Regions from separate parts of the Paenibacillus sp. WLX1005 genome, predicted to be linked through region 2. Evidence: riboswitches for the same ligand, from Rfam matches in the RefSeq annotation. Region 2 holds a riboswitch; the other holds the start of a gene.
The links. A riboswitch is a leader RNA that binds a small molecule or an ion and turns the genes downstream of it on or off. The one in region 2 is predicted to bind FMN.

Region 1 (9,245 bases), 1.9 Mb from region 2:
CGGCGTATGGTGTAGATACAGATCGGCAGGGCAATAAGCTATCACAGTTGAGTCGGTATATGAAGGAAACGTTGAAGCGCGGAGGTGCGATTCTCCTGCCGGTACCGTTATATGGACGCGGACAGGAATTGATTCTGTGGGCGCGTGAGCAGTTTGCTCAGATTCCGATTCTCGTAGAGCAGGATCTGCTGGAAGCGCTAGAGTTGTTCGCTGCTGAACCGCGCTGGCTGCGTAGCGATGGAGCGGAGCGTATTGCACAGCTATTGAAGCATCCACAATTGTATCGGCTGACGGATGAGCATTCGCGCGAAGCCTTATTTCGCCAGCATCCTAGTTCGATTCTGTTTACCGACGACGGGATGCTGCAATCGGTCAAGGCACAGCAGCATTATACTCGTATTGCTACGAGTGCTGTGAATCGGGTGATTTTTACCGGTGATCTGGCGCATGGCTCATTCGGGCGGTTGCTGCTGATGGATATGGAGCATCAGGGCTGTCAGATTCATCATGTGCGCTACAAGGTGCATCAAGGGCTGCCGGATGTGCGGCAAATGCTGCTTGATCTCAAAAGTCCGCGTACCCTGCTCGTACATGCGACACGTCCGCGTACCGATGGACTGGCGCTAAGGCTGGAGCAAGAAGGCTTTCAGCAGGTACATTCGCTAAAGCCGGATGATCAGTTGTATTTTTAACCGTATATAAGCACGAAAAAGAAGTGCGCCGCAGAGACGCACTTCTTTTTGCTAAGCAGGTTCATGCAGAACCCACTCTGCTGAACTTACTGATTCTGTTAGATGGTTCATTGGGAATGAGCATTCGTTCCAACACTACTGCTCATGCACACGGTATCCTTGCTTCTGCCGAATCGTGTTGCTACGGTCTTGCTACAAAATCAATATCCGCCTTGATCCATTCTACTCATAGTGGCAAAGAATGCCGCGCCGAAAATTGCAAAGAAGATAATGTACAGCACGATCCAGATCGCTGCCCACAGCAGTGTGGCTTTGGCGTAGTTCGATTTGGACAGTGGTGCGCTGTTACCGAATGCCCAGACGAACAGCATAACGATATTGACGACAGGAATCGCCAGCAGCAGCAGGGTGATCATCCAGTCTTTGACACTCAGTACACCTGCGCGCGGGTTGTAACCACCGGGTGGGTAGTTCGAGTCTGGAGGGTAGTTCGGATTTTGTCCGGGTGTGAATTCCGGATTGGGTTTGTTAAAATCCAATTTGTTCTTCCCCTTTCAAATATATGTATTTGGTGTGAAAGCTGTAAAAAGCCCACGTTATCTTATACCCAGACACCAAGCTGACAACACACGTATATGTAAAATGTTAAATTCGAACTATTTTGTATACCAAATTTTCGTAAACATGCATTATATAGACATGTTTAAAATGATTAAAATAGAGAGAGCAAGTAGCGAAATGATAAGATTTAGCATCCTATCTTGAAATGGATAACAGAATACGTTACGCTATACATATAGATAAAACCGAGTTAAACGATATGAATTATATAAAAAGCTATGATTTTTATGTACAAAGCTATTGCAAGTTACTAAAAGTATCTTTATAATGAGATTTATTCAAAGGTTAGCTTGCGAAACTTTCAAAAACGTCTTTCATGGTTAATGAAATAGAATCATGATGATAATTATTAGCTATCGTAATGAACAATCGAATAGAGATCTTCGGGGTAAGGTGAAATTCCTGACCGGCGGTAAATGTTGACGATGTCGACAGCAGCCCGCGACTCACTGTTCCAATTTGGAGCAGTTGACTGATCTGGTGCAATTCCAGAGCCGACGGTAAAGTCCGGATGGGAGAAGATCAACACATAAACCTGTACAGGTATGTTTGCCGATGAACAGCATCGGTATATCATAGGTACATGTTTATTTGATCAGCCCCTGAATGTCGGTTCCCGATGCTCAGGGGCTTTCCGTATAAGATCGCCTATTCAAATTCTAATTATATTAAGGAGTTTGAATTATGGAAAACGTCAACTATCGGTTTCAATCTGCTGCGGAAACAAAACAGCGTCATGTCAAAAGCGGCTTCTGGCTCGTCTTTATCGGGGCAGCACTATGGGGTGTCGATCCGCTATTCCGTATTATTTTGCTGGAGTCGTTCACATCGACCCAGATCGTATTGCTGGAGCATCTCGTAGCATTCCTCGCTGCCGCTCCAATTTTGTGGATCAATCGTCATGAACTGCGCGGTCTGAAATGGCAACATATCGGCGCGCTGCTGTTCCTATCTTGGGGCGGCTCGGCAATTGCAACTGTACTGTTCACAATGGGTTTATCGCATGGCGATCTCAACGCCGTCTTATTATTGCAAAAGCTGCAACCGTTATTCGCTATCATTCTGGCGCGTCTGCTGCTAAAAGAAACATTGCCACGCGGTTTTGGCTGGCTGTTCGTTCTGGCACTGGGCGGTACGTACTTGCTAACATTCGGTTTTGCCGTTCCGATTGGTCATTTTAACGATTTTGCACAGGTTGGTTCTTTGCTCGCTCTTGGCGCCGCTGCATTATGGGGCGGATCAACCGTTATGGGGCGTCTGATGGTCGGAAAAATGAAATACGAGACTGTCACTTCGCTGCGCTTCATTCTGGCGATCCCTTTGCTGCTCGTCTTGACCTTGAACGAAAATGCAGCATGGAGCCTGCCCGCAGGTGCTATTCCTGTCCTGCTTGTCATCGTCAATCTGGTCGGTCAAGCTCTGTTGCCGGGACTGCTCAGCCTGCTGATGTACTACAAAGGCTTGTCCACGACCAAAGCATCGGTAGCAACGCTGGCAGAATTAAGCTTCCCGATGGTCGGTGTCCTGATCAACTGGATCGTCTATCATCAGGTCGTAACGTGGTCGCAACTGCTCGGTTTCATCCTCATCTGGGGCGTTTTGTTCGCCATTTCCAGACAACAACAACCAACCGAAGCCAAAGACCCGGTTCCTGCTACTTCCTAACGATCAGTATGCAACTGAAATTGGTATATAAATGCTCTTTCACTTTCGATAAAAGCCTAACCAAAAGCTACGTCAACTCAATCAAGTGAGTTTGCGTAGCTTTTTGAATATATGCAGCGGATGGAATCTATATAAAATCATCCACACACGGTGAGCAGGGATAAGGTATGATGGATACAGATTTAATTGTAACCGCTTACGATATTGTTGTAGATGCTGTCCTGCTGCTTTGATTGGGAACATATATTATATCTGAAGGAGGAACTTCATCACATGAGATATGTACAACATCCAACTGCGCGCAATGATCGCGACCAACGTCTGCCACGACCGGAATATCCGCGTCCGCAACTGGTGCGGGAAGATTGGATTAATTTGAACGGGACGTGGGCGTTTGCGTTTGACGATGAACGCTGTGGAGATGCAGAAGGCTGGCATATGCGCGGACAGGGGACATTTGACCGCAGCATTGAAGTTCCGTTTGCCTTTCAAAGTGAATTGAGCGGTATTAGTGACACCGGATTTCACGATCTGGTCTGGTATCGCCGGACACTGGAGCTGCCGACCGACTGGGCGGGGAAACAGATCATCGTTCATTTTGGTGCGGTTGACTATGCGGCAACGGTCTGGGTAAATGGACAATGGGCGGCGGCACATGAAGGCGGGCATACGCCGTTTCAAGCGGATATTACAGCGTTGCTGGATAAGGAAGATACGAACGAAATTGTGGTGCGCTGCGAGGACTTTAGCCGTGATGTAACGCTGCCGCGCGGTAAACAGTACTGGCTGGAAGATTCGGCAAGTATCTTTTACACTCGCACGACTGGAATCTGGCAAAGTGTATGGCTGGAAGTGGTAGAGCCGTATCACTTGCAGCGTCTGCGCTTGACCCCGGATATTGATCGCAACGAGATGCGGATCGGGCTGAAGTATACGCCGGAAACGGGACGTGCGCTACATACTAGCTCTTTTCAGGTACGATTGACGGTGGATTTTGACGGGGCAAATATCGCGAGCGACGAATTTTCCTTGTGCAGTGTGGAGCCGTTCCGAGCGATTGGACTGAATGACTTTAACGATCATACACAGGGGCGCTGGTGGAGTGCTGACCGACCGAATCTGTACGATCTGCGGGTAGAGCTGCTACGTGACGGCGAAGTGGTGGATACGGTGGACAGCTATTTTGGTATGCGCAAAGTGTCTATCGACAACAGTCGGTTTTATTTAAACAATCGGGCTGAATTTCTGCGGCTCGTCTTGGATCAGGGGTATTTTCCAGATGGCATTCTCACACCGCCGTCGGATGCAGCGATCCTGCGAGATATTGAATTAACACAGCAAATGGGCTTCAACGGTGTGCGCAAGCATCAGAAGACGGAAGACCCGCGCTTTCTATACTGGTGCGATGTGAAGGGGCTGATGGTGTGGGGCGAAGCTGCCAATGCGTATGATTATTCCGAGCAATATGTGAACCGGTTTACCCGCGAATGGCAGGAGATCATTCAGCGTGATTACAACCATCCGTCCGTGATCGTCTGGGTGCCGCTTAACGAGAGCTGGGGCATTCCGAATGCGCTGGTCGATCAACGTCAACAGCAGCATGGGCTGGCAATGTATCATCTGACTCGTTCACTGGATGAGATGCGCCCGGTCATTTACAACGATGGCTGGGAAATGATGAAAACCGACATTGTGGCAATCCATGATTATGCGTGGGAAGAGCAGGTGCTGACAGACCGTTATGCTAACGTGGAGACAGCTGTTAACGCGACGCCGGGCAACCGCCACCTCTTCGTCGGTGGTGCGCAGTATGAAGGTCAGCCGATTATGATTACGGAATTTGGCGGCATCGCGTACCAGACAGGGGAGCAGGAGGGCTGGGGCTACTCCGGTGCCGAGAATGATGACGATTATTTGCAGCGTCTACAGGCGGTCATTCGTCCGCTGTACGGCTCGCCGATTGTGCGTGGATTCTGTTATACCCAGTTGACGGATGTGGAGCAGGAAATTAACGGTCTGCTGACTTATGATCGCCAGCCGAAGGTTCCGCTGGAGCAGATTCGACGGATTGTGCTGAATCAGGAGTAGAATGTGTAATGACGCAGGAATGACTATGCACACTTGGATTGAAGGAATGCCAATCGATTGATCTTGTACCTGACAAAGAACCTGAACGCGTATAGATACATGTATATCCTTTGCCATGAATACACGCATAACAAGTGATCGTTATGCAGTGATTATGATGGGAAGAAGTATGCAATCTGTACACCGTCTCAGGTTCTTTTTGCATGTATAGTGTAGTGCGATAAAATCATACCTGTATATTTTACATAAAAAAGGGAACTCATGGACGCTGTGCTCAGTCTACATAGAGAAGGCTTAGAGCGAGAGAGAAGGAAGGGGATATTGTGGACGATAGGGAGCTATTTGAGACGTACCGGGAATCGGTCTATCGGTATTGTCTGTATATGACAGGTAATCCTGCCGATGCTGAGGACATTTGTCAGGAAGTATTTATTAAGGCATTGCTGGCAAAGCGGGATCATATTACACATGAAAAGGCGTGGTTACTGCGCATCGCCGCGAACGAATGTCATACTCAGTTTCATCGGCGTACTAGTCGCAAGCGGCGAGAGCAGCGAGCATTTACGTTGCACTTGCCGCTATTGTCGGGCAAATCAGTAGAAACGCAGATTGAGCATGGGGAGACGGTGGATGAGTTTGCTAAGCTGTTGAATCATTTGTCAGTGCCGCTACGAGAGGTGTTGTTGCTGTATTACATGGGGGAATGCAGTACAACCGAGACGGCAGAGACTCTGAATATTCCAGTTGGTACGGTCAAATCCAGACTAAACCGTGCGCTGAAAAAGCTGCGCAAATATTCAACCCATTTCAACGACGATGCCCAGAAAGGAAGTGATATTCATGCCAAAATGGGATGAGCAGACGATCAAACGGCATCTGGACAAAGAACCGGAACAGACACCGGATTACGATGGGATGTGGAGCCGCATCCAGCGGGAAGTCGATAACCGTCGCTCCGGTTGGAGTCGGGATGATCAGCCCAAGATGAAGCAGTTTCGTTCGCAGAAGCGGGGACGAAGAGGGGGAGTCATTGCGCTTGGTGTAGTTGCAGCGATTGGTATTGGGGTATTGGGTTGGCAGTACAATGAGCAATCTATACCGATACAATCGACTCAACAAGCAAGCTATAATGTAGAGTCTGCCATCCCACATGCACAAGATAATTCTCTCAATAAGAGTCTGCCAATAACAAAAAATCTGAACATTGAGTCTGTGCAAAATGGCGTAGGGCTAAGATTAAATACAGGACGCTTCAATGTTAATCCAGACGGAATTGAATCGTTAACGCTCAATTTCAGTTTATTTGGAATCGACAAATCCACATTCGATTATGCTTCATTCGTTGAGGGTGATCTTGTGAATGCTGGAAACGGAAGCGATGTTATTAGTACATTGAATGGATTTGACAAAGCTAAAAATTACTTTGCAGACGAAACATTCTCCTTGAACGAGTCTGCGAATATTATGGATAAGCAGCAGTATCTGGTGAAGTTCAAAGATCTAGTATTGATCAAGCATCATAACCTTAAATTGCCATCTAACATGCAGACAGGCAAACAATATACGATTCATCCTGGTGAACAGGCGAACTTCTTGCTTCACTCCCTTAACTGGTCGGATAACCATCGGAAACTGACTCTACGTTATAGCCTAGATCAAAGTGTGATCAAAATTCCAGACAATGATCAGTTTCATAAGCTACAGGCGATGAACAAACTTGTTTTGCGGAAAAATGGCGAGTTGCTAGATTATTCATCATCTCTTACTACTGAAGGAGATATTGCGGAACAACAGTTTGATTTCAATACACCAATGGTAGATGATCAACAGGATATCGATTTCTATTTCGATTATGCCAATATCGTTCAAACACTAGATGGACAATGGACGATTTCGTTTTCTATGGATGAATAATTGTACACGATCATGTGAAAAAGTATTTTATACTATTCGCAACTTTTCCAGCTATGATGAAGTCTAAAAACAAGGACTTCAAAAATATGGAAAGGAAGATGAATATTGAAAACGATCAAAATGCTCTGGATCATCTCTGTATTGATGATCATCGGATTAGTGCCTACGTTGACCGCACAAGCAGCAACCGAACTAACCATTGTCACGCCTGCCGGGCAAAAGTTGGACGGAGGCACCTTGACCACTTCGAGAGGACAACTCATGCTCCCGTTACGTCAGCTTGCCCAAGCCACCCACTCCCAATTTCACATTTCTGCAAACGGCACGATCACGCTGGCACCGTGGGCGGGTGAGGTATATACATTCAAGCTTGGTCAAAACGAATACAAGCTTAATGATGGAAAGCAAAACGTATTTCAGCTGTATACACCGATACAGAAGATGAACGGTCGTATGTATATTCCGGCTGCTTTTATCCGACAGCTAGGTTACAACTATACCTACAATAAGCAAACCTTGACGATTCAGCTGCCATTGAATAGAGATGATCGACAAATTTTGGACAAAGGCGATCTTGCGAGTGCACGTAAGCTGATTGTAGAAGGCACTCTAGTTTCGCTCCCCGGTGTACATAGTTTGCGACAGCCATTGGAAGTCACATCCAATGGAGAAATGTTGGATCGTGAATTTCTATTTCCGGAAGGAGAAGCACTACGATTCTATTATATTTATGGAGATACGATTTCATTGATTGAATTCAAAGGCGATTTCCTAGTTATTACATGGCAGGCACATGGATTGAGCGCCGAAACAGGCGATTTCCATACGCTGAACGACCTACTTACATTTCAATTAAAAGATAAATGGAGCGATATTCCATTAAAGTATCAAAACTTTGTATATTATTTGCATGGAGGCTGGGGTGATAGCAGCTTAGTAGAAACAGGCATCATTCATTCAAATAACAGTTTTCACAGAACAGGTAGAGTATATAAGGTGGGAGGGGCAATTTCGGATCAATCGGGTACGATTTCGTATACGTTACCTGATGAAAAGCGCATCGATACGCGCTGAGATAGCGACGCATCTTTAAGAATTAAAAGTATAGAAAGTAACAAGTTTTAAGTACATGCGGTCTAGAAAATAAGTAGGTAGCAAGTATGTAGCTTTTTAAACGATAAGGAGTTTCACCGATATCATAAGTAGACTTATACCAAATAGTAGCAATGAAAAGATCAAGAGTAAAAAATCCAACCAAATTCTCCTAATGCAAAGTTCCTAAACAAAATCAAAAACCAAGACCAAAACCAAAACCAATAACAAAAGAACCTGTCCGTAACAAGATGCTGTAATCGGAACAGGTTCTTTGTTGTTGCATTGGATTCGCTAGCACATCAATAAACTGGCATGATACGCCCCTAGATTCCTCATACCATTGCTTGCTATATCCAGTAAAATGGAACCGGTTCCTAAAGAAGTTGTCAGCTCTATCAATGTGCCGTATACTGTCAAAGTTACAGTCGTGTAACTATACTGAAAATTTGCGTAAGCTTGTTATATCAATAAATAAGTAGCTGTATCAACTCATCATCCATCATTGTGAATTCCATTCCGTATTCACACATTCAACACCGAACATTGAACATTGAACAACATTTGCAATCCATAACATTGGCAAAGGAGGAATGCTTGTGCGGGAAGAAGAAACTGCTTCCCCGGCAGCGAAGCGGCTTCAACGCCGTCAGCATATGCAGCAACTGGCAGAACAGCTCATTGTACAATCCGGCGGGCTGCATAATGTACAGGAAGTATTGCATTGCACAACCCGTATCCGCCTGCGGCTGCATCATCCTGAGCTGGCGGATCACTTAGCGCTTGCCAATATTCCAGAAGTACAAAATATACGTCAGGTTGGTGGGCAACTGCAAATCATTGTAGGACCAGAGCTAGTATTCCGGCTGTATCGCCAGATTGAACGCCAGTTGCAGCAAAAGGAAACGACAGTACCACAACAGCATACGATGGAGTCAGAGACAGACGGATCTGTGGGTGAAGAATTAGCAACTCCACCATTCACTGCTGCGGCGATTCGTGCCAATGATCATCCCTCAAAGGATAAACTGCCACTCGTCAGACGTCCGCTGACTACACGTATCGTAGACGCGGTATCGTTCTTTTCCGATATTATCGTGCCGATGATTCCAGTCTTTGTTGCGGCAGGCATGTTGCTCGGACTGGTTAGCTTACTGCAATTTGTCGGCTGGG
Region 2 (9,245 bases):
ATTTTCATCATTTCCAATATCGCTAGAAACGTCACAACGACTTCATGACGAATCATCTCTTCATGCAGCAATGTGGAAAAAAGCATATTTTCCCCTTTGGTCAGACCGCGGAACCGATCTGCCACTTCGCGTATCCGATCCTTGACGGAAATCTCGTCACGCTGAATGGTCGTAATGCGCTCGCGGCGTGTCGCCCGGCGCAATGCCTTTTGAAAAGCTTCCACCAGATCCAGCGTATGTAACCCTTCGACCGGATTGTAGTTCACTCTCGCTACAAATGGAGTCATATCTTCCGGCTCCTTGGTGAAAATCAAGCCCCGCTCTTCCTCGCGCTCCCGCAGATGACCAGCAATTCCTTTGTACTTGCGGTATTCCACCAGCTTACGTACCAGCTCTGCGCGCGGATCGAGATCATCTTCCTCATAATAATCAAAATCGTCGATCTCCATAACTGGAGGCTTCGGCAGCAGCAATCTGCTCTTGATCGATAGCAGCGTGGCTGCCATAACCAGAAATTCGCTGGTCACTTCAAGTTCAAGCTCTTTCATACTATGAAGATAATCCAGATATTGATCGGTAATCTCACTGATCGGGATATTCTGGATATCAATTTCCGATTCATCAATTAAGTGAAGCAGCAAATCGAGCGGCCCTTCAAACGTGGCGAGTTTGTATAGTACAGTCACAGGCACACTCCTTTAATTCAATGTTGGACTTCCGTAGGGCATGACCAGATCATAACGCCCACAGGTCAGCTTATCACATAACCCTTATTTTATCCTGAATGCGAAGGCATGACTATACATATTCAGCAAAAAGAGGCTCAATCCTTTTCGGACAGCCTCTTTTTGTGAAAAATTGCATATAGATGAAGTTAAAATGAGAACTAGATTAGTCTGCAAACTGGCGGGACAGATTCGCCATCTCGATTGCAGCATTGGCAGAATCCCAGCCTTTATTGCCAGCTTTGGTACCTGCACGCTCAATCGCCTGTTCAATATTTTCTGTTGTGACGATACCAAAGATGACTGGTACGCCAGTTTTCAGGTTAATGGCGGAGACGCCTTTGGCAACTTCGTTGCACACATAGTCGTAATGCGTCGTCGATCCACGAATGACTGTGCCCAGTGTAATGACAGCGTCGTATTTGCCGGATTGTGCCATTTTCTGAGCGATTAACGGAATCTCGAATGTACCGGGTACCCAAGCAACATCAATGTCTTCCTGCGCTGTTCCGTGGCGTTGCAGAGCATCCAGTGCGCCGCTCAGCAGCTTGTTCGTAATAAATTCGTTAAAACGTCCAACTACAATACCAAATTTTAATCCTTGGGATACTAAATGTCCTTCAAAAATGTTCGCCATGAATAGGTTCCTCGCTTTGTATTAGAATGTGGGATGCTACAGTCTCAGGCTTTTCCATGCAATGCTTCTTGATGATCCTGTACGTAAGCTATCAGCTCTTGAATGCTGATCAGCTTCAGATCGTGCTTGTGAGCAATCTGCTTCAGCTGATCCAGTCGTGCCATGGTGCCATCCTCGTTCATGATTTCACAGATGACACCAGCCGGATATGCACCGCTAAGACGCGCCAGATCAACCGCCGCCTCGGTGTGACCGGGACGAGATAACACGCCGCCAGAATTGGCGATCAGTGGAAACATATGCCCTGGACGACGAAACTGCTCTGGCCCAGCCTCTGGATCGGTCATACCAATCGCAGTAATAGAGCGCTCATGTGCCGAAATCCCAGTCGTCGTACCGACGTGATCGACGGACACGGTAAACGCTGTACCATGGTAATCAGTATTGTGCGCAACCATCGGCTGCAATTGCAATTGTTCCGCGCGTTCCGATGTAATCGGCATGCACACCAACCCGCGCCCTTCCGTAACCATAAAGTTAATGACTGCCGGAGTTGCCTGTTCTGCCAGTGCAATAAAGTCGCCTTCATTCTCGCGATCTTCATCATCTACTACGATAACGACTTTGCCCTGCTGCAAATCGTGTATTGCTTCCTCAATCCGGTGAAGGCCGGAAAGCTCCTCGGACATCTTCTCCGCCTCCTCTACCTGTGTGTTCATTTACAAATATCCGTTTTGCTGTAAAAAGTCAGCGGTCAACTTAGAACCGCCACCTGTACCACCTGCCGCATCATTCGGTGTAGCTTCACGGTAACGCAGCATATGCTCCACATACTTGCCCAGCACATCGCATTCAATATTGACGGTATCGCCCGGCTTCCGATGACCGAGCACAGTTTCCTTGAGCGTGTGCGGAATGATCGAAATCGTAAAGCTGCCGCTCTCTACGCTCACCACCGTCAAGCTAATTCCATCTACTGTAATCGAGCCTTTCGGAATAATATAGCGAAACAGATCAGCATGCTGCGGCTTGATACGGAATATGACCGCATTCTGGTTATGCTCAATCTGTTCAATACTCGCCGTACCATCCACATGTCCCTGCACAATATGACCGCCAAAGCGACCATTGGCAGCCATCGCTCGTTCCAGGTTAATGGGACTGCCAGTACGTGCATCCTTCAAGCTAGACAATCGGTACGTCTCCGGCATAACATCTACCGTAAACAGAGAGCCAGCAATCGTCGTTACCGTCAGGCAGACGCCATTGCAGGCAACACTATCGCCGATCAGCAGACCGGGCATAATGTGCGATGCCTGAATACCAAGCACCATCGCTTCGCCGCGTCGGTCTATTTTTTTCAGTGTACCGATTTCTTCGATCAACCCGGTGAACATGTACCATCACCTTCCTTCAATTGGAATCCATTTATCGTTGGAGCTACTATGCTGCATGATGGATAAGCCAAACGTTACGATGAACATGTATAACGGGAGCTTTACTGGTGATGGTAGCGTGCTAGACCACTGATGCACACATTATCGTCCAGCGTCTCTACTTCCAGTTCATCCAGTGTGACTGCCTGATTCATCTTGTCAAAACCGTCGAACGTAAAGGTTGAAATATGACCGCCAATCAGCTTCGGTGCGAAGAACAGTGTAATCCGGTCAACCAATCCGGCTTCCAGCATCGCGCCATTCAGCTGACCACCGCCTTCCAGCAAAATCGACGAAATTTCCAGTTTGCCTAGCAGCGTCATCGCCTGCTTCAGATCGACATGTTGCCCTTCGCCGCTGACGATGACACGCACTCCGCGTGCTTCCAGTTGGGAGATGCGCTCCTTGCTAGCACTTACGGTAGTCACGATTATCGTCGGTGCGACACTGATATCCAGTAAACGTGCTGCATCTGGAATACGCAGTGTCGAGTCAATGACAATGCGTACCGGATGCAAGCCGGGGACTTCGGTGCGAGTCGTCAGTTCTGGATCATCTGCCAGTACCGTGCCAATACCGACCATAATGCCCTGATGACGATGACGCATACCATGTACACGTTCACGCGCAGCGGCATTGGAGATCCATTTGCTATCGCCAGTACGGGACGCGAGTCGACCGTCAAGCGTACTTGCTGTCTTCAGAGTAACGAACGGCAATTGCGTAGTGATGTACTTGTTAAACGTTTCGTTGAGACGCTCGGAACGTTTGGCGAGTACGCCGGTGACTACCTCGATGCCATGACTGCGCAGACGCTCAATACCAGAACCCGCTACCTGCGGATTCGGATCAACGGCTGCGACGACGACACGTTTTACCTTTTCCTTGATCAGTCGATCACTACAAGGCGGCGTTTTGCCATAATGACTGCACGGTTCGAGCGTGACATAGGCAGTCGCACCTTCGGCTTCGTCGCCTGCCATATTAAGCGCATGCACTTCCGCATGTCCGGTGCCACGCTTCAAATGCGCACCTATGCCGACGACACGACCGTCCTTTACAACGACACAGCCGACAACCGGATTAATCTCCGTTTGCCCCTGCGCGCGTTCCGCCATATCCAATGCAAGTGACATATAAAATTCATCGTTTAACAAATTCATCCTCAGGGCTCCTTCGTCTTGTGCAAAATATAATGGAATCTATTGCTTCGTCATAAATGGGAAATAGAACAATAGATCACAACATTCATTTAGTTACCATTTATAACATAGTAACAAAATTATATTGTGTGAACAATCCGAAAACGCGAAAAGCCCCGCAGACCGGCATCATTCCGGTACTACGGGGCATCATAAATAGACAGAAATAGAGATAGATCATGCGCAAATGAACTGCATACGAATGTGATCTACCCATTCCTTTTGCAGATACTGCTGTGCAGTTTGGTTTGGCATAAGCTTGCATTTTGGGAGAAAGCAATATGATATACAGGCATAGCCTCAAACAAGGATGCAGCCAAATAAGCCACTTCCAGTCGGCACTCCTGTATTCCTATCTGTCCCAAAACGCATACATCTCCATACGGACAGCGCCTGCACCTACGTCAGACCTGTCCTGTTCCTCTCCCATCCAGACTATACTGTCGGCTCCGGATTCTCACCAGATCCACCGCCAGACATCATCAGATATCTGCCGGGTCACGGACTTAGAGCTTACAGATTGCATATGGCAACCCCATATCTCAACACCGCCGGTGGGGAATTTCGCCCCGCCCCGAGGATAAACGTTATTCAATTATATACTTCACTTGCCAACCACGAGCTACCTTTTTTCATGCAGCGTGATGGTGAAATCATATCACCGTCATCGGTAAAAATCAAGAAACTGCCTTTTCACTATATATAAACGCTTATTATAATTGAATAACTATTATTCTTTTGGAGCTTATTAGAATGTGATTGTTAGTTTAATAATCTTTGTCTGGCTGATAAAAGACACAGTTACAACCTGCTTACCTTCGTTTGCTTTTGCAGTAAGAATCTAATTTTGAATAGTAGCACCAGCGACAACGTTTTTGATAAAGACACAAATTGTATGCAATCTCCTCCATCATCAATGAACGAAACATATTTAATCCTTGTCTCTTTTAAACTGTATACCATATTTTCATTCCCTTCTTTTTAATTTAGTTTGGTATAATAATTCAAAATGTATAAGGAGTGGTTCAATGGCTGTTTGGACTTCAATAGAGAATGCTAAAGTAATAGGTATTCTTCCAGATTATAGAAGGCTAATCAAACAAAATATTAGTAAAAGTGACGCTCAGAAAATCTGTGCCCAACAATTGATTAGTAATGATGCTTTAAAAATATTTGAGAAACGCATGAATAACGTTGAAAATCCATTGAGAACGCTCGGTCAGCACATCGAAGTGATAAACCAAATCGCTGCAGGCATCACTACACCAAAAAGAGCAGATGAATACAATTGGTATAATTGTTTCAAATACTAACTAATCAAGTACAAATCAAACCATAAATTAATACTTTATGATTTAATTTGTACTTTCTACTGACTTACCTACATACAGAAAAAGAGATTTTTCCGATGATGGATCATCTCAATAGCTAGGTTAGATGTAAACAACGGTTTTTATTTATTACATATAAAATAACGTAATAACACACTTTGCGTAATTGCGTTATTTTTTCAACCTACAACTGAGATAAATCCTTGATACGACAGGATTTCGCTGCTTTACTATGGACAAATTTAGGGTGCAAACCGTGACATCTCGTTCTATTCTGTCATCGTTTCATACGATACACGCAAGCGCAGCTTGCAACTATGACAAAAATAGGGTCAATTCTCTCTGTCATGCTGCTGCACCCTATTTTCGACCATACTCACCCTCAAACTGTCCTCTTTCGCCCTAAAAGTGTCCTTTCACATCCTATTTCTGTCCATCGTTACAACCTAATTCCGTCCACACTATATCCTAAAAACGACCATCCTTCGCCCTAAAAAAGTCATACTTCACCCTAAACTCGTCCATCTAAAACACGAAAAACTCCTGATATTCCTGACTTGCTGGCGATCTAAAACAAGTAAATATTTTAAAACAGTGAAAACAAGAAATGTAAAACAAGAGGAAAACATCACAAGACGATTGTTGTTGTCTTCACTCTATGTTTCTACTCATTTATACTATATAATGGGCTGTATTATCTGTTGTGGAGGAATTGACATGCGTGGCAACAACCTCGTTACAAAAGCAAACAACTTGATCGAGACACCATTGAAATTAGGGGTCGTTGAAATGCGGATTGTCATTGTGCTAATCAGTACCATTTCCCCGCATGATGATGAATTCAAGCCATATCGTTTTAAAATTTCTGAATTTGCGAAGATGATCGGTGTGAAGAACAAAAACATTCATCAGCAAATTAAAGACTATACATACAGCCTGATGTCGCAGCCGTTTTATCTGCATGATAATTTGCAGGTCACTTGGCTCGCGTCTGCGGAATATTTTCCCGGTGAAGGCGTCGTTGAGGTAGAATTCTCGCCCAAGCTACGACCGTATCTACTGCAACTGAAGGAAAAGTTCACCACCTATCGGCTGATCGATATTATTAAGCTGAAAAGCGCCTACGCAATGCGAATCTACGAATTGCTCAAGCAATATGAGCGAATCGGCAGTCGGACATTTACCGTACAGCGGCTCAAAGAGCTGCTCGGTATTGAGGATCAGTATCCGGTGTATGCCGATTTCAAAAAGCGTGTACTTGTTAAGGCACAGCAGGAGATTAACAAGCATACCGATATTTCGTTTTCATTTGAGGAAATGAAGACGGGGCGCAAAATTACGGAGATCAAGTTTCTGCTCAGTAGTAAGTCTGCCGATGCCAAAGCCAGTGTGCTCTCCGATCCCGACAAGCCTGCGGGCGCACGTCATCATACGTCTTCTCGGTTGCGGCAGCAGCTCAAAGAGGAATTCGGTCTGCAAGCGAAAGCAATTGATCAGGTGTTGTCGCAGTATGACAAGCATTATATCGCTGAAAATCTGGACGTGGTGCGCGCCGATGCCAAGCGCGGCAGAATCAAGGATATTCCCGCATATACAATGTCTGCGCTCAAAACCGATTACCGCAAAAAACGCTCCGGTCTGGAAGAGGAACATATCGCTTCTCAGCAAGCCAAACAAGTCGAAAGTGATTTGCTGGAGTCATATATTCACGAGCTGTCTCAGCAGGTTCGCGATTATATTACGAATCTATCAGCTGAACATATTCAGCAAGAGCTGGACGGGCTAAAATATAGTGTACGGACGCTGGGCATTGCAATTGTGGATGACGAGGTAACTGATCCGTTTAGCGAAAGCGGCAGTTATTTTATCCAGTATATTCAGAAAAAGTACTTTAAGGATTATACGTTTGAGCGGTATTGTGAACAGAAGGCGGATACAGACGCAAGACTGATTGATGAGGAATAGATGAGTCGTAATGAAGAGATGATCAAGAGCCAGCAACCGTTACAGGTGCTGGCTTTTTTTATATATTTCACTTTGTTTTCGTTTTAATTTTTCACTTTGTCGTTTTACTTTGTTTTCGTGTTATTTTGGTGTGTTTGATGATCAGTTTTATTTTCATCTGCGATTGTTGCTTTTGTTTATATTGGTCACTGTGTTGGCTATGAATGGGATGCTGTGGTATGGAAGCTGTTCTTTTTTAAAGATGGACAAAAATAGGGCGCTTTGTTGTACAGGGTGATTTGATCATTATGTAAGCTGATCTTTACGATGATATACACCTCATTTCTCCTCATTGATAGCAAAACGGAGTGTAAAGAAAGCTATTTCTGATCGAAATTTGCTCAACTATGACAAAAATAGGGCGTACAGCATAAAGGGAACTCAATCATTACCCTATTTTTGTCCATATTAACCCTATATTCGTCTTACAAGAGATATTTTCTTACGGAAGCCTAATATTTTATTCGCGTATCTATGCTTGCTATGTTTCAGATATAATCTGTTGTTCTATTACTATCCATCCTCCGGTTGTTATTTGTTGAAAAGAAAGATTGCGTTAGCTCGTTCGTATGCAAATCTTGCAAAATCTGCCGTAACTGTGTCTGCACTCCTCGGCTAACAGGTAATAGCGGCAATGGAAGTCCCGGCTCTGAGATCCATCCCTGTATGACCGCGAGCGCGGTAACGATACGCAAACTGCCGAATTGCTGGAACAATGTCCAGAGTGGTTGCAGTGTATTCGACAGCTCGTGAGCCGCAGCCACATTGCCCTGCTGCGCCAAAGAGGTGATTTCCAAACTAATCTCCGGGAACAATCCACCTAATACCGAATACCAGACGTCACAGCCAGCAACTAGACCTGTCACAGCGGCAGGATCACCGCTAATGCCCAGAGCGATCTTCGGATGAAGAGAACTTTGAAGCTGTTGTACACGTTCGCGTGCGGCTTGCTGTTCTTCTGAAACAGCCGGGATTTTGATAGAACCGACATGCGGCAATTCCGCAATGCGGGCATATAAGTCGTCGTTAAATGTAAAATGCGATGTACGCGGATTGTCGTATACGCAGAGTGGTACAGATAGCGAATGAGATACCTGTTCATATAGTCCGAATACTTCATCCTCTGTCAGCGGCTGATATGAGATCGGCGCCAATAACACGGCACTTGCTCCAGATTGCTGCGCATCATCTGCCAAACGCAACACATCCGCGGTGCGCAAGGCACTAATACTGGTCATAATCGGAATATGATTGGCTTCCTGCACTGCTAGCTGTAAAATATGCCGCCGCTGCTGACGATCCAGATACGCATAGTTGCCAGTCGAACCGAGCACACCGATCTGCTCCACACCCGCCTGAACAAGACGATGAATGAATGGAACAAATGATTGATCATGAATCGTTGATTCATTCATTGGTGTTAATGGAAATGCACATAAACCTTTGAACATATAGTATTATACGCCCTCTCTTCGATGAACTTGAAGCTGAGGGTTATTATAGGGTGAATAGAGAAGTATTTTAAGTGCCAATTTTGCAGAAATGGACTATGCCAATTGGGATGAACATTTGGAAATCAGGATCGTTTTACAATCAGTATTATAAAGATGGACAAAAATAGGGTGCGCTATGTGAGAGCTATAATTGGTGGGGAACTGTCCATGTTATTTTGTTATTTTATGTGTGGAAGTAAGGTGCAATATGATGATCTTGGAGTTGATCGATATGGAACTATGACAAAAATAGGGCGCAAATCGTTGAAATGATCAAATGTCCACCCTATTTCTGTCCACTTTAGCCCTAGAAGTGTCCAGCTACTTACTATACATCACATATATTGAAGGCTGAACACAATTATGGTGGATTATAAACGATATGCCACAACCGCCAGAACAAATTGCAGAGCAGTT

Region 1: another riboswitch for FMN. It lies ahead of ACE3MZ_RS07165 (DMT family transporter); the one in region 2 lies ahead of ribD (bifunctional diaminohydroxyphosphoribosylaminopyrimidine deaminase/5-amino-6-(5-phosphoribosylamino)uracil reductase RibD).

What each region holds. Positions count from the first base shown of each region.
Region 1 covers NZ_CP176756.1:1,636,072-1,645,316, forward strand. Annotated here, with positions in the region: gene ACE3MZ_RS07155 (MBL fold metallo-hydrolase) at 1-692, shown strand, start outside; gene ACE3MZ_RS07160 (hypothetical protein) at 893-1,231, opposite strand; FMN riboswitch at 1,689-1,840, shown strand; gene ACE3MZ_RS07165 (DMT family transporter) at 1,998-2,978, shown strand; gene ACE3MZ_RS07170 (glycoside hydrolase family 2 protein) at 3,252-5,066, shown strand; gene ACE3MZ_RS07175 (RNA polymerase sigma factor) at 5,390-5,923, shown strand; gene ACE3MZ_RS07180 (hypothetical protein) at 5,907-6,980, shown strand; gene ACE3MZ_RS07185 (stalk domain-containing protein) at 7,086-8,054, shown strand; gene ACE3MZ_RS07190 (PTS transporter subunit EIIC) at 8,672-9,245, shown strand, end outside.
Region 2 covers NZ_CP176756.1:3,513,899-3,523,143, forward strand. Annotated here, with positions in the region: gene ACE3MZ_RS14995 (segregation and condensation protein A) at 1-686, opposite strand, end outside; gene ribE (6,7-dimethyl-8-ribityllumazine synthase) at 892-1,362, opposite strand; partial or broken gene ribB (3,4-dihydroxy-2-butanone-4-phosphate synthase) at 1,428-2,051, opposite strand; gene ribE (riboflavin synthase) at 2,082-2,759, opposite strand; gene ribD (bifunctional diaminohydroxyphosphoribosylaminopyrimidine deaminase/5-amino-6-(5-phosphoribosylamino)uracil reductase RibD) at 2,861-3,961, opposite strand; FMN riboswitch at 4,415-4,586, opposite strand; gene ACE3MZ_RS15020 (hypothetical protein) at 5,029-5,313, shown strand; gene ACE3MZ_RS15025 (replication initiation protein) at 6,049-7,296, shown strand; gene ACE3MZ_RS15030 (dihydrodipicolinate synthase family protein) at 7,824-8,786, opposite strand.